2 regions of the Priestia sp. YIM B13552 genome follow, and region 1 is predicted to be linked to the other one. Evidence: predicted binding sites of a transcription regulator. Region 1 holds the regulator's gene; the other holds the start of a gene.
The links. The regulator LexA, encoded in region 1, represses DNA repair genes until DNA is damaged. The targets are predictions, from matches to a motif close to CGAACATATGTTCG.

Region 2: the regulator LexA is predicted to act here: its motif matches at 5,133-5,146, upstream of ACFX40_RS25380 (Y-family DNA polymerase).

What each region holds. Positions count from the first base shown of each region.
Region 1 covers NZ_JBHZOU010000002.1:377,471-385,453, reverse strand. Annotated here, with positions in the region: gene ACFX40_RS08075 (APC family permease) at 1-464, shown strand, start outside; gene ACFX40_RS08070 (cation diffusion facilitator family transporter) at 574-1,551, shown strand; gene ACFX40_RS08065 (glycosyltransferase family 2 protein) at 1,590-2,567, opposite strand; gene ACFX40_RS08060 (GtrA family protein) at 2,564-2,956, opposite strand; gene ACFX40_RS08055 (ArnT family glycosyltransferase) at 2,977-4,482, opposite strand; gene ACFX40_RS08050 (magnesium transporter CorA family protein) at 4,699-6,144, opposite strand; gene lexA (transcriptional repressor LexA) at 6,356-6,973, opposite strand; gene yneA (cell division suppressor protein YneA) at 7,120-7,449, shown strand; gene ACFX40_RS08035 (YneB family resolvase-like protein) at 7,503-7,983, shown strand, end outside.
Region 2 covers NZ_JBHZOU010000010.1:77,949-85,931, forward strand. Annotated here, with positions in the region: gene ACFX40_RS25350 (AAA family ATPase) at 1-808, shown strand, start outside; gene ACFX40_RS25355 (ABC transporter permease) at 1,796-2,587, opposite strand; gene ACFX40_RS25360 (ABC transporter ATP-binding protein) at 2,584-3,489, opposite strand; gene ACFX40_RS25365 (PLD nuclease N-terminal domain-containing protein) at 3,486-3,725, opposite strand; gene ACFX40_RS25370 (transcriptional regulator) at 3,851-4,396, shown strand; gene ACFX40_RS25375 (hypothetical protein) at 4,786-5,037, opposite strand; gene ACFX40_RS25380 (Y-family DNA polymerase) at 5,194-6,459, shown strand; gene ACFX40_RS25385 (YolD-like family protein) at 6,473-6,751, shown strand; gene ACFX40_RS25390 (hypothetical protein) at 7,086-7,983, opposite strand, start outside.

The sequences.
Region 1 (7,983 bases):
AAGCGGTAGGAGAACAGCTTCGCATTAAGCAAGGAGAAAAGATTGGAAAGCTTGAAGGAAGTGTGGTCATTGTTCCTGTAGCAGGAATGACAAAGGTAGTAGAAAATTCATTAAATTATGCAAGAACGATTGGTGATACCGTTATTGCAGTGCATGTGGCCTTTGATCGAGAAAGCGAAAAGAGAATGGAAGAGAAGTGGGAGAAGTGGCAGCCCGATATTCGTATTGTTACGTTTCATTCTCAATACCGCAGCTTAGTGCGGCCGCTGTTTCGATTCATCGATATGGCTGAGGAAAAAGCGCGGGAAAACAATATGGCTATTACGGTCGTTATTCCGCAATTCATTACGAAAAAAAGCTGGCAAAATATCCTTCACAATCAGTCCAGCCTACTGTTAAAAGCACATTTGCTTTACCGTAAAAACGTAATCGTTACAACTGTACCGTATCGTTTTAAAAAATAATGAAACATGACTAAAAACCTCCAACTTAGATGTTGGAGGTTTTTAATTTTTAAATTCACATACACTAACCGTAATCGAATCTCATCAAAGGCGCAAACGGAGGGATTGTATGAGTGAATTAATTAAATTGTTGCGAAAAGGAAATAAATCGGCCATGATGGCCGCTATAGTGAATACCATTATTTCCATTATTAAAGGGATTGCATTCGCTTTAACAGGGAATGTAGCAATGTTTGCTGAAACGATGCACAGCTTAGGAGATGCAGCTAATCAGTTTTTTGTCTTTATAGGTTCGGCATTAAGTAAAAAAGCCCCGACCAAACGATTTCCAAATGGTTTCGGCCGATTGGTTAATCTTGTTCTATTAGGAGCGGTTCTTGTAGTAGGGATTATGGCGTTTGAAACGATTAAAGAAGGATATCACCATATTCTTCATCCAACGAAGTCTTCAGGCTTTATTTTAAATATTGCAGTACTTGGCATCTCGGTATTGCTTGAGATGTTTGTCTTATTTAAGGCAATGAAAGAAATTTTGCACGATGTCGGAATGAATACCGCAGAGGTCAATGTTTTTACGCACAGCTTTGTTCATTTAAAGAAAGCAAAGCCAGCAACCAAGCTGGTCTTTATGGAAGATCTGGTAGCTACTGGAGGAGGCGTATTGGCGTTAATAGCCGTTTTCATTTCACGGTTTACACCCTTTCACCAAGCTGAAGGAATTGCTTCTATTTTAATTGGGCTTATGATGTTTTTTGTAGTAGGACGAGTATTTTTAGATAATGCTGCTGGAGCCCTTGGTGAAGCAGATAAAGAAATGGAAATAAAAATTGGCGCGATTGTCATGCAAGATGTACAAGTGCGTGATATTCAAACGTTAATGGTGATGAAAGAAGGAGAAGAGCTTCACGTTGAATTAAAAGTAGAAATTGATCCTTCTTTAACAGTGGCAGAAGCTGATGATATTAAAGATCGTCTGGAAAATCGTATTTTACAGGAAAAAGGAGTAACGGATGTCATTATTGAATTTGATGAAGATAATGGAATTCCGGACTGGGCGCCAAGTGATTTACAGCTTCAAAAAGAATAAAAACAAGGAAGAAAACAACTGTTTTCTTCCTTGTTTTTTTAGCTATATACTTTTTCACGTACGTTTGGAGAATCTGTTGAAGCTTTCGAGAAGTTAATGGTTTCACGTACAACGTAAATAGGTCTATTTTTACTTTCATCGTAAATTCTTGCGATGTATTGTCCGACTAGACCTAAACCAAGTAGCTGAATACCGCTAAAGAAGGTGATAGCTACCATAATAGAAGTCCAGCCAGGCTGAATATTTTTACCTATCAGCCAAACAACAATCGAATAACTTAACACTAAAAGTGATACAAAAACCGATAATAAGCCAATAACCATTACTAGACGCAAAGGCTTCGTTGAAAACCCAATAATTCCATCTGAAGCAAACTTGATCATCTTTTTTAAAGGATATTTTGTTTCACCAGCAAAGCGTTCATCACGCTCATATTCTACATATGTTTGCCTGAAGCCAATCCAAGACATCATTCCTCGTACAAAACGATTGCGTTCAGTCATTTTTTTGAATACATCCGCTACTTTTCGGTCGATAATACGAAAATCTCCCGTGTCTTTAGGGATTTCGATATCGGACATATAATTTAAAAAGCGATAAAAATATTTAGCCGTGGCTAATTTAAAAAAGGTCTCTCCGCTTCGTTTCTTGCGCTTTGCATATACAATTTCATAGCCTTGCTGCCATTTAGCAATTAATTCGGGAATCATTTCCGGCGGATCTTGTAAGTCCGCATCAATAATAACGATAGCATCACCCTGAGCATAATCAATGCCTGCTGTTACGGCAGTTTGGTGCCCGAAATTACGAGCAAAATCAATAACTTTTACGTTAGAATCCATAGCCGCTACGTCTTTCAAGATTTCAATTGTTCGGTCGGTGCTGCCGTCATTGACGAAAATGAATTCATAGTTAATGTGGTTTTTATGCATGACCGAAAGCAAGCGATTGTAGCATTCATTAGCTACTTCTTCTTCAAAATACATAGGTACCACGATTGAAATTAGTTCTTTCATGCTTTACCTCCTATCGAGCGATGGTTTGTGTGCTTAAACGTCCATATTTTATTAAGGAAAAAATTGATAAACATTCCTATACAAGTAGACAACAGTTGTCCGATTATTGGATTAGCAGGTGTATAGTGTACAAGAAGGAATAAGCAGCTTGTATTAATTGCTAAAGTAATAAGGTTTACGATGAAAAATTGAGCTAACATCCATTTATGTACAGTTGCTTGAAACACCCACGATTTGTTCCAATAGTAGCTGTTTATAACGCCAATAAAATAAGATAGTACGTTAGCCAATATATAATTCATATCAAAATGAATGAGTGCTAAGTAACTGATAATAGTGAGCAGGGTATTCATTATACCTACAAAACCGAATTTCAGGAATTTTATCACGGTTGTATAATCCCTTCCATTTAATTTATCTCTTCACATTTTGTCTTGGGCTTATTTTTAGTAAATCGTACTATTAAATAGGATAGAATCACTGAAATACCAAATCCTTCGAGCAGCATAAAGCTTGGAAAAATAAAGAATCGATAGCGAGTTTGAATTTCAATAAGCAAGTGAATAAGAACGTATCCTATGATTAGTAATAAAAACAGTGTATATGGATATTTATCCTGCTTCCTCACGAATAAACATATAAGGCCAATAATGGAAAGAATAGTAGTTGAAACGTAAATGATTCTTTCATAACTTTGAGCAGCACTAATTAATTTCTCTTTATTAAAAGGTACATCTTCTTGAGGAGTTAATGAAATGCTCCAAAATGTAGATGCATCCGTTCCTCCCCACATATTTAGGAATTTAATGTGAAAGAGATCTAAAAGCTGCTCTTTATCTGCTACCCGTTCTTTAATTACCTCTTTTTCTGCTTCAGCTCGTTTTTCTCCAATTGGCATACCCATAAAACGACTAGCATCCTCTGAAGAATAAGAACCGCTTGTTTCGTAATTAAAGCCAATGACAAATTTCCATAAAGGATCTCTGTTACTTAAAGGATATTTAGAAATGCCGCTGGCTACAAAAGAATAGTTGATTAGCGCATTTGCAATAAAAAAAGTAGCCAGTATGCCTACGAGGTTTTTTCCTATTTTCTTTCGACGAGCTTTTAATTCAGCAGCATCCTTCGTTTTAATGTAAGGTTGAAGAATTTGCAAGATGAAATAAATGAAAACAGCAACGATAATAATGGGTCCTAGAGGGCGCATTAAATTTCCTAACGACAATAGCAGGCCAATATAAAGCCAGCTAAACTTGTTATGAGCAAATCTTTTTATAATAAGGTAAAAAGCTGCATAAAATAAAAAAGTAGCTAAATGCTGGTTAGTTAACACTGAGCTATAGAGAATGTTCGGAATGTAGAACGCATATAGAAAAGCTGCCATTCTCCCAGCAAGTTCATTAAATACTTTCGCGCCAATTAAATAAATAAAAATAACGGTGCCAGTGGAATAAAAAATATTTAACAATTTTAATATAAAAATATTATCTCCAAAACAGCGAATAATAACAGATTCATAGAATGAAAAGCCTAGCTGATATACCCATGTAGTAAAATAAACGCTTTGGTTAAATTCATAATTTCCTTTTGCGATATTACGCGCGGCATCTAACATGACAAGAAAGTCAGATTTTACAGGCGTTTGAACAGAAAGCATCCATGCTAGTCGAATACCTAAGGTCAAAACGATCAGTGAAATAAAAAAAACAGTTTTGTTCATGTATCTACTTGCAATTGCTATTAGAAAAATGACAAGGAAAGTGATAAAGATTCCTTCAATAATAAATGAATTACTTAAAGCCAAGCCCTTTAATTCCAATGAATTTGTCATCGCATTATAACTGCCCCATAGAGACCATGTAAGAATAATGACACATAAAAAGATCAGGCTTTTGGATAAAAATGAGTTAAGCATATTACCTCCTGCAAATTATTTCAAAGATAAGGTACAAAATTCCTACCCTATGATACCATATTTTATTATTTTGTATATATTTTTCTTATAGAGTATAATGTTAGATTGTTCTGAAATTACGACAGCGGCATAACGTTTGATAAAAGGGTAAGCCGAGTAGGAAAACGATTTTGTAATAGAAAAAGCTGTTTGCATCCATACGTATGCGAACAGCTTTTATGTTTTAAACCGATCTTTTAATAAATTCCATAGGGAACTCACTCCGAGACTAATGCTGATCAGAATTCCTGACAGAGCTACTATTAAAGCGATATATTCAAAGATAGAAAACTGCTTCATGCTATCCCAATTGATGTTTCCCTTTAGTTTGCTAATAACTAAATTCATTCCGTAAATACCGGAAAGAACCGTATAAATCGTTAAAATTAATAATAAGTAATTGTGACGTTTGGCTGCGATTTTCTCTTGATTTTGGTACAAAGTACCAAGGGTTTCTTTGACTTCTTGATAAAGAGAATTGATATGAAAGATTTTTTTAAAGAGCTCAGAAAACTCTTGACCTTCTGTGCGAGAGCTAATTTCTAAAAATAAATATTTACCTGAAAACACGGTAATAGAGCGGATTAGTCGTTCAATGCCCTCTGAATTTTTATGAAACGTGAGCTGCGAATATTCATAAGATAATTTTAGCAACACGATTTTATAGAAAAAATGTAAAAATAAATTATAGTAATGCTGGCCAAATAGATGATTCATCAAAAGTTGATCCGTTTTAGAATCTGTCGATTTAGAAATACACGAAAACACATGGTCTGTTATGACGTAATAGGTTTCAGGAGCCCATCTTTCATACACGTGTTTGGTATTATACGTTTTAATATACTCATGGTTGTGTGCAGAAATAAACGCTTTCCCGTCAGGCGTATAGCTATTTAGCTGCCCAGTACGAAATAAAGTTGTGGAATTAATTTCTTGCTCTTGATTTACCGTTACATAACTTAACACAAACATCCGTTCATCGATAAAATAAGGAAGGCTCCCAACGTGCTGTTCACGCGTGGCTTCTTTCTTGATGTGTTCGTTCAAAAATGGCGCAAGCTGTGAAAAAATATAATCTTGCACTTTGCTATAGCGATGATGTTCATAGGTAATGGTGGATCCATGCTCTTCAGCAAGCTTCGGTTCTAGTACACGAAAATGATTCATGAATTCTAAAATATCATCATAGGTGTAATGATTATGGCTCATCTCAGTGCGAATGGTCATGACGCCAATTTCAAAAGGACATAAAAAAACATCCACAGACAGCACGTTGCTAGATACGGTGGTGGAGGAAGTGTGTAACGTAATAGTATGGTCTATTTTTTTGGAAAATCGAAGCAACCCTTCTTTTTCGCACGAGTCAGGGAATAGAATGCATTCAATGTAAGGAAGAAAATATTGATCCAGGCTATCATGAGATACGTAATACTGTTCTCCGTAGTATTCTTTTTCTAAATGTTTTTTTTGAATGGAAAAAAATTCGAACAAATTTTCTTTTAGTGCATGAACAAGCTGCTCTTTATTTTTTCGGTCAAAGGAAAAAGGAAAAAGAAACATGTTCATTGCTTTGGTAGGTACAATGGTTTGAAATGGTTCTGTTTTCCTTGGTGTATTGGTCATAAACTACATCCTTCTTATGGTCGGTTGTATTTCCTTGTAAGAGTCGAGGAAATGCAGATAGAAAGTAAAAGGTGAAACAAGCTTTACAAAAACCGTTCTACCTGCCTGCGGTGATTCAACGTATCATTTATAATATGCCAATTTTTTTAGAAAACAAACGTAAAAAAACCAACTAACATCATGATTAGTTGGTTTTACATACAGTGTCTGATTAGTGAATCGTGCGATATACACCAGTTACTTTTCCTAAAATCGTTACGTGGCGAAGAATAATAGGCGCCATCGTTGAATTTTCAGGCTGTAAACGAACGAAATTTTCTTCTTTAAAGAAACGTTTTACCGTTGCTTCGTTGTCCTCGGTCATAGCGACCACAATATCTCCATTATTAGCTGTTTGCTGCTGACGTACGATTACCATATCGCCATCTAGAATACCTGCTTCAATCATACTTTCTCCCATAATTTCAAGCATAAATACATGATCATCTGGAGAAACGAATTTATCTGGAAGAGGGAAATATTCTTCCACATTTTCAACGGCTGTTATAGGAAGACCCGCTGTTACTTTACCGATAACAGGAACATTAATGACATTGCTTTTAGGGATGTTTACTTCATCTAGTTGAAGAACTTCGATTGCTCTTGGTTTTGTTGGATCTCTGCGAATTAACCCTTTGCTTTCTAAACGAGCTAAATGCCCGTGTACAGTGGAGCTAGAGGCTAATCCTACCGCTTCCCCAATCTCGCGAACAGAAGGCGGATAACCTTTTAATTTTACTTCGTGCTTAATAAAATCTAGTATGTCTTGTTGACGTTTTGATAGCTTCATATTTTTCACCTCGATTTTAGCTATTCTTTAGGTGAATTATACCACGTGATGTGTCAATATACAAACATAAGTTCGAAGAATTCCATTGACAGAAACAAATGTTCTCAATAAAATAAGAACATATATTCTGATAGGGGGATCATAATATGCAACAATTCTTACATTCTATGAAACATTACGCTATTTTTTTTGCAGCAATCGCTGCACTTACATATGTATTGACGCTGGTTTTAGGAGCGGATAAAGTAGATTTAGACAAATATTCAACGGTTACTATTACAAAAGGAGATACGCTTTGGGACTTGTCCAACAAGTATCATAATCACCATCATTTGACCACCAATGAATTTGTCAAATGGGTTGAAGACGTCAATGATTTAAACTCAGACACTGCCCAGTCTTTATCTCCTGGAGATAAATTATATATTCCTGTTTTAAAACAAGAGTTACATAATCAAGTGGCAATTGAACAGTAGTGTGTAACGGCCGTTCCTGAATATTGTTAGAAGCCGAAAAGGTCGTGATAAAAGTGGACGCCATTATTTATTGCCGTGTCAGTACGGATAAAAAAACCCAAGAAACATCTTTACAGCGCCAGCAAGAAGAATTAAAAAAGCTTGCTGGTCTTCACTATCTAGACGTAAAAAAAGTCGTGATGGAAAAAGCAAGCGGATATGACGTAGACAGAGAGGGTATTTTGGATGTTCTTCATACAATGAAAGAAGAGAAAATCTCTGTGCTGCTTATTCAAGACGAAACACGATTAGGCAGAGGAAATGCCCGAATTGCGCTGCTTCATGCTTTTCATAAAGAAAATGCTACCATCTATACGATTAGTCATCAAGGTCAGCTTCAGCTTTCAGAATCTGATTCAATGGTGTTAGATATTATTAGCTTAGTGGAAGAGCATCAGCGGAAATTACATAATGCTAAAATTAGAAGAGGAATGAAAAGAGCCGTAGAAAACGGTTATCGTCCGCAGAAAAATTTAAAAAATCAAGGAGTTAACT
Region 2 (7,983 bases), on a different contig from region 1:
TTTAGAACAATTAGAGAGTCATAAACTAGAAATTGAATTAGAAATCGAAAACTATAATTATAAAGCAGTGACTATTGAAAACTTAAAAAAGATAAAAGAAGAATTTGATTCCAATGTTCTTGGGCAGGAGCATGTGAAAACCGAAATTCTACAAACGATATACCCCCTAATAAATTCATTAAGTAATAAGCCGAAAGTTATTATGTTATATGGTCCTCCTGGGGTTGGGAAAACTGAAACTGCAAAGTTAATAAATAAGATTCTTAGTGGGAGAAAATTATTTAGAAAACAATTGTCTATGTTCCATAACGATAACATTTACTCTTACATCTTTGGAGATAATGTTTTTTCTCTTGCAAAAGATTTGATTGATAGAGAAACAAATGTATTGCTATTAGATGAGTTTGATAAAGCACACCCTTTGTTTTATAGCGCCTTTTATGAAATGTTTGATGAAGGAAAATTTGAAGACAAATATTACAAGGTAAACTTAGAAAATACTATCATACTATGTACGTCTAACTACGAATCTGTTGGTGAAATTAAAGATAGACTGGGTGCTGCTTTATATTCTCGATTTGATAACTTCATTCAATATAAAGAGTTATCTGAACCTGCTAAATTAACGATACTAGAAAGAACCTATGAAGAAGAACTGATGAAATTTAACGAAGACGACCGACAGTACATACAACAACAAGACATATTAGACAAAATGAGAAAAGTTATAAACAACTATGATAATGCAAGAGAAATTCAAAGAACTTTAACGAAGGTATTAACATATCCTCTTGTGGAAAGGTTATAATTATCTTTATATAAATTAAATACTGGTTTTTAATAGTGACTTCCTATAATCAAACTTATGGTGCGACAAGAAGTCGCTTTTATATAGTGTGGCTTACGCCACTGGTTTAGACGCAAAAACTGTCCCCGTCCAAAACTGCGTGCCTGGTAACGGGCTCGTGGGTTGCATGCGGAAATGCGGAAACAGAGAGTCAGTGCACGACTCGGAACACTGCTAGGGGAAGATGAGTATGGTGAACATTAGTGAAGGTTTGTAAGCTTCGTAAGGATTAGCTCAGGATAGTGCACAGATTTGCCTGGGTATTGGCAAGAGGAAAAGCAGATTCATAAAGCTGCTGTGACGCGTCCCGTATCTTGCCCGGAGTAAAGAACCCACCTAACCTCGTCGTATCTATAAGATGCGAAACTTGGTAAGCCCTTTGTCATCTGTATAAACAGTAGGATGATTGCAAAGTCAAACGATGTGACAGAGGGTAAAGGATACGAGAGAAAGCAAATGCCGTCATCTCGAAAGAGAACAGGAAAGCAGGAAACTGTATAACTGGATGGATACTATCGTCCTTAGGGACAAACCCATGATAGGCCCGAAAGGGAGCTGACTTCTCGTTGGTCTCTCGTAGGAACATAAGGTTGTGGCTATCTTCTGACGAAAGAAACGTACTGTTATGTATACCTCCACTTGGAGCGTCGGCGTACGTTTTACTTACCGTTATGGTGTGTGATGAAGATACGACAGCAAATGGACCTGCAATGGGAGGCTTGAGCCGTATGAGTTGAAAGGCTCACGTACGGTTCTTAGGGGAGTCAGGGGCAGTGATGCCCCTCGCTTACCCGATTAAACCCAATTTTTTCTAATACAAAAGCTTACCCTATTTTTGGGTAAGCTCATTATTACTACTGTTAATAGTAGAGCAGTAAAAACGGAAGGGAATTCCCTAGCACAAACTAGATAAAAAAATCTCAGATCCTCATCACGATTATTCTCTACTTATTCATGACTAAACTTTTTATTAGAAATCCAATAATTTGTTATAAAGAGTGTCAATAAAATCCAAACGAATGTCAATAGTAAATTACCTACTGCATTTGAATCTACTAATCCCGTCATTAGTGTTTCCATTGCATGCTTACTCATACTGGCTGGATTTAATTGATCCATTATTGGGTTCAGACCGACGATTATCCTACAACCTATAAGGAAAATAATTGAAATTAATGCAATAATACCTTGACTGTAAAAAATAGCACTTATCATTGTTGTGAAAGATACGATAAAAAGAACCCATACTAGATAAAATATTAACCCAGTAATCATGTGTGAAAATGGAACAGCAGTAAAAAGATAATTTACATATAGGTAAGAGGTAAAGTATCCAATTGTTACACTAAAAGCTGCCATCAAATAATTTGATACTATTTTTCCACCTATATATGAAGTAACAGTAACAGGTCGTGTTAAAATAAAGGCCAGCATACCGTTGGCTTTATCTGTTTGAATGATACCCATCATAGAAATTGCAAGAATCATAAGACCAAGCTGATCAAACTGAGATCCTAAAGTACTTGCTAGTACTTCTCCTCCTTTTTGTGCTGTCATACTCGGATCAATGGTAATTCCCTGACCACCGCCTCCTAATGCTTCTAGAATTGATGGCAAGTAATGAGTTATTACTGGCTGCGTTGCCCCTAAAAATATAAAAACAATCGGTAGCCAAATTACCTTAAAATCACGTAACATTTGAACATATTCTTTTTTTATCAGTACAATTAAGTTATTCATTTCTGCACCACCAATTTTAAGAAGATTTCTTCTAAAGTATCGTTATTCATTTCAAATTTAACGATGTCCACTTTATGTTCGAGTGCATTTTGCAGCAATAAATTTTTATTTTTTTCGATACTTTCAACCTTTACTTTGACTTTAAGCCCAATAACTTCTACGTCCTTTACGTAAGGCAGTTTTTTTACATGGTCTACCCACTTTCGGTCCTTCGCTGTGATTTCCACAATTAACTTATTTTCGCTATTGCGGTTTAAAAGTTCGGTAATCTTTGTATCTTCTATTTTTGTTCCATCTTTCATAATGACAAATCGTTCACAAATTTCTTCCGCATCGCTTAATATATGGGTTGATAATAAAATGGTTGTATCTTTTTTTATTTCTTCAATCAGGTTTAACACTTCTCTTCGACCGATTGGATCTAATGCGGATACCGGTTCATCCATAACAATAAGAGAAGGTTTATGTAGTAAGGCTTGTGCTATACCAAGTCGTTGTTTCATTCCTCCAGAAAATGTACCAACCTTTGAGTTTTCTTCGCCCTTTAGCCCAACTTTTGTCAGAATCTCCGGTATCGAGTTTGTTAATACTTCTTTTTTCAATCCCGAAAGTTGACCCATAAACGTAAGAGTTTCTCTTGCTGTCATCCAATGAAAAAAATTAGGGTACTGTGGTAGGTAACCAATTTCTCTTTTCATTTTAGATATTTTTTTCCCATTCAATAAAACTTCACCAGTATTTGGATCGATGATATCTGAAATCACTTTTATTAATGTAGATTTGCCTGCTCCATTTGGCCCGATTAACCCGACACATTCCCCTGATTTCAGTTCCATCGAGAAATTATTGACAGCAATTTTCTCTTTAAATGATTTTGTTACATTTATAATCTCTAATTTCAAGAGTTCTCACCATCCTTTCTCCCTATAACAAAGTAAAGAATAGGTCCAAGTGTATTAACAAAAAGAATAATTAGGGCCCATATAAGGACATTTTCTCTTGTCTTTCTATGTCGGTATAAATCAATTAGTGCGATTAAAACTAAAAGCGTCCCCACTGCAATAACTGGCAATATAACGGGCAGAAAAGCCATAAAATCAAGATCTTTAAGGTCGTTTAATCCATAATGTAGTTGCATTTTCAACATTCCTTCCTAATCTCATTATCATTATTAATAATGATAAATCAAATGCAGATTCGTTGCAATCATTATTCTCATTATTTATAATAAGAATTAAATTTAATAAATAATAAGGTGATTGGATGAGTACTAAAGTTGAAATATTAATGCATCCGGTGAGAATAAAGATTTGCCAAGCATTAATGAGAAATAGAGAAAATGGGTTAACACCATTAGAAATGGTGAAAATTCTTAAAGATGTGCCCCAAGCAACTCTATATAGGCATCTTCAAACTATGTTTGATTCTGGTATTGTTTGTGTAATTAAAGAAAAAAAAGTAAAATCGGTTTCCGAAAAATATTACGCTATAAATGAAGAAGAGGCAAAAATTGACGGAAGTGAATGGAGGGAATTATCTAGCAAGGAAAAGTTAGACTATATTTCTTATTACCAGTTATCACTTATGACACAATATCAAACTTATCTTAAGAAATTAGGGGAACAAAACAGCCAAGAGGACGGGGCAACTTTTTCTGTAGTGGAATTAAAGATAGATGAGGAACATTTTATACAATTTCAAAACGAATTAAACGAATTAATGACTAAATACTACCATACCCAGAGTAAGGGAAACGAAAAAGAAGCCCCAGTTCGGACCATCGCTATTACAATTATTCCAGATACTTAAACTAAGTAAATATTTAGGGGGATTTGGTAATTAGAATACCGGACAAGTACCCATTATTTACTCGACATTCAATTGATCGATTATGGTAGCTTTAAATCTTATAAAAATATAGGCTGATGATTCCTTAGCGCAGGAGTCATCGGCTTTCTTTTTGTCTAATCTTGCTAGGCTTATGTTAGCAGGGACCCTTACAAAAAGTCGTAAACAAACAACTAGAAATCCCTTAACCTGTTTTAGCAGAAGATTAAATGTAACAGGTTAATTCCACCTTCAATTTTCATGTTTCTTTTTATACCAGCCCTTAGTGTATAAATTCTCATATAATTCATTCGTAACTGATCCCTCAAAGATAAAAAATATGTAGAAATCCTCTTTTACTAAAAAACCATTTATTTCATCTTATTTTTTCTTTTGAATTCAAAACTCACCATATAAGCTATTCCTAACGAAATAACAGCAGCAATACTAATCTTTATGTAAGAAATCTCTAAAGCCCAAGGACCGTATTTATGTGGGTTCAAACGATACATAGACCACCACTGTCCATTTTCACCTTTAAAGAATGAGACGATAATCCATAAAAGAACTAAGAACAAAAACCATGAAAAAAAGATAATATAACTAGACAGTTTTTTATTCATTGATCAACCCTCCGTCTTCTCAATTCATATACAATGTTCTTCTCTCTTATTATAGTAACAATAATCGGGAAAACTTTAGAGTTTTTGTTGAATAAAGAACGTTTGTTCGTATATAATGAATGAAACAAACGTTCTTTTATTTAAGGAGTTCTTTTAATGGATTATGGGCAGCTACCAAACAGAATCATTATTTGTATCGACATGAAATCGTTTTTTGCCTCAGTCTCCTCTGTCATACGGGGGGTAAATCCATTGAAAACAAGGCTTGCGGTGGTAGGAGATACCAAAAGGTCAGGATCGGTTGTGTTAGCTGCCACACCCTTATTAAAGAAAGAAGGGATCAAAACAGGAAGTCGCCTTTTCGACATTCCTAAAAGGAAAGATATCCATGTGGTGAATCCATCCATGGAGAGATATATCAAGGCTTCGAACTATATTTCGAGTTTAGTGTTACAGTATGTGGCTCCTGAAGACTTTCATGCCTATAGCATTGATGAGTTGTTTATTGATGCGACAGCTTCTCTGCATTTGTTCGCTCAAACACCAGAAGAATTAGCTCACAAAATCATCAATGAGATTTATCGTAAGACACGGCTGACAGCTACCGCAGGCATCGGTCCGAATCTCTTACTGGCGAAGGTGAGCTTAGATCATGAGGCCAAGAATAGCCCAACAGGAGTTGCGTATTGGCGATATGAGGATATTCCCTTTAAGTTGTGGTCCATTCATCCGATGAAGGATTTCTGGGGGATCTCGTCTGCTACGGAAAGGCGCTTGAATCGTTTGGGCATTCACTCCATAAAAGAACTCGCTCTTTCTTCTGTAGAGATGTTACGTAAAGAATTTGGTGTCCTGGGGGAAGAGTTGCACCAACATGCGAATGGGATTGATTTTAGTCGTATTTCTGATGTGTACATTCCTAGCTCTCGTTCTTTCGGAAAGAGTCAAATTTTGTTTCGGGATTATACAAACCGAAAAGAAGTGGAATTATTGCTGTTGGAGCTATTGGATGATGTGTGTTTTCGTTTACGCATGCATCAAGTGGTGGCTCAAACAATCCATTTATCGATTGGCTACAGCAAACAAACAGGTAGAGGCTTCTCCAGACAAAAGAAAATGGGGAGAGCTTCGAACTTGAGCCAAGATATCTTTCCGTATTGTTTAACTATTTTACATACGCATGATAGTGGAATGCCGATTCGCTCCATTGGCATTTCATTATCCAATACAAGCATCCAGGAAGAGGAGCAAATGAGCTTATTTGAGGATATTGACCAACGTGAAAGAGCCTATGCTCTTGCTAAAACGATTGATGACATTCGGCTGCGTTATGGGAAGAATAGTGTACTACGTGCGTCTAGTCACCTTCCTCATTCAACAGCTCGTTATCGAAATGGCCTTATGGGTGGCCATAAAGCGTAAGGAGGAAAAAGAGATGGAACCTAGAGGAATGAAAAAATGGCGGCCATTCGCCACTATGCCAGAGCAATACATAGGGTTAAAGGAGATTATAAATAAGCAAGTAGAAGTAGCTCAACCTGTTTTAACAGAAGAGCAAATGAAACAAATCAATTTCATCTTGATTGAAGCCTTACATACAAATAAACAAGTATACCTTACCTATTACAAGAAAGGCCAATGCATAACAGAGACAGGATTCATTCAGTTTGTTGATTCCCTTGGGGATTTATATTTTAACCAGTGTGACACCTAAAAGAAAGCTGCCTCTTTATACATTCCGAGGTAGCTTTCTTCTTTGATTCTAATTCTCTCTAACTGGTTTTTTATAGAAGTTACAGGTGCATCAATCCGTATTGTAATTCCACCATGATACCTTCTTTATAAGGATAATTTCAATTTATAAACTTTAACTTCTCTTTTAGTTCTTCAACTTTCCTTTATCCAATTCTTCTCTCAAATGATTTTTCACATAGTCGTTCACAAACTCCTTCATATTATGGACATTCACTTTAATTGGGAACGTCTTACCTAATATTGAAGTAAAATCTAATGCGTATAAATAAAAAAAGATGTCTATAGATATTTAATTAAGATCCTTGTTTTATTATTATAAAATCATTGGTGTTATCTTTTAATTTTATAGAATTAGTCACCTTTTTCTGTTTTAAATCATATTTTTCAAGAGTTTTACTTTCTGTGAGATAATAAAGGCTATCTTTCCAGTATTTTGTTTTAATGATTGCTTTATTAATTTTTAATTCTGTTTGATATCTATAACTATCATTGTAAAGAACAAATGTTGTAGTATTTTTAGATGTATTATGTTTTATTAAAAATCCTTCTTTTAATGGAATAACTTCATTACCATTATTATATTTTAAATGAATCTCCCTTAGCTCGTTACTTTTGAGATTATAAATCAAAACTTTGCTTTCACTTTGCTTACCTTCTTCTAAATTAAACATTGTTAGATAAATTTTATTGTGTTTAACGTTCATATCTGACAGAGCGTATGGAATGCCTAATTGCACTTTCTTTAAGACTCTTAAATCTTTTGCCGAAAGAATATTCAAAGAAAATTGCTTATCTATGGGTTCATTCATATTTCTAGCTACAGTATATATTTTCTTACCGTATTCCTGTACTGAAAATGGTATGCCTTCTAATCTTTTGCTAACAAGTTCACCAGAGCTTTTTTTTAATTCATAAGTATAAAAATTTATATCATTTTTTTTATCAAAATTATAAACCATCAGTTCCCAATTACTATTATAAATACTAAATAAGGGATAAGGTAAAGAGGAATTTTGTTTCTTTACTTTTTCATTAGAAAGAGTAATTATTTTAGAATTATAGCTAGACAGTATATTGTACTCCTCTTCATCATAGGATATTTGAGTTAAACCTGATTCGTTTATATTTTTAGTTTTTATATTATCCAGTTCTTTGTCTAAAATTGTAACTTTGCTATTATTGCTATCTAAA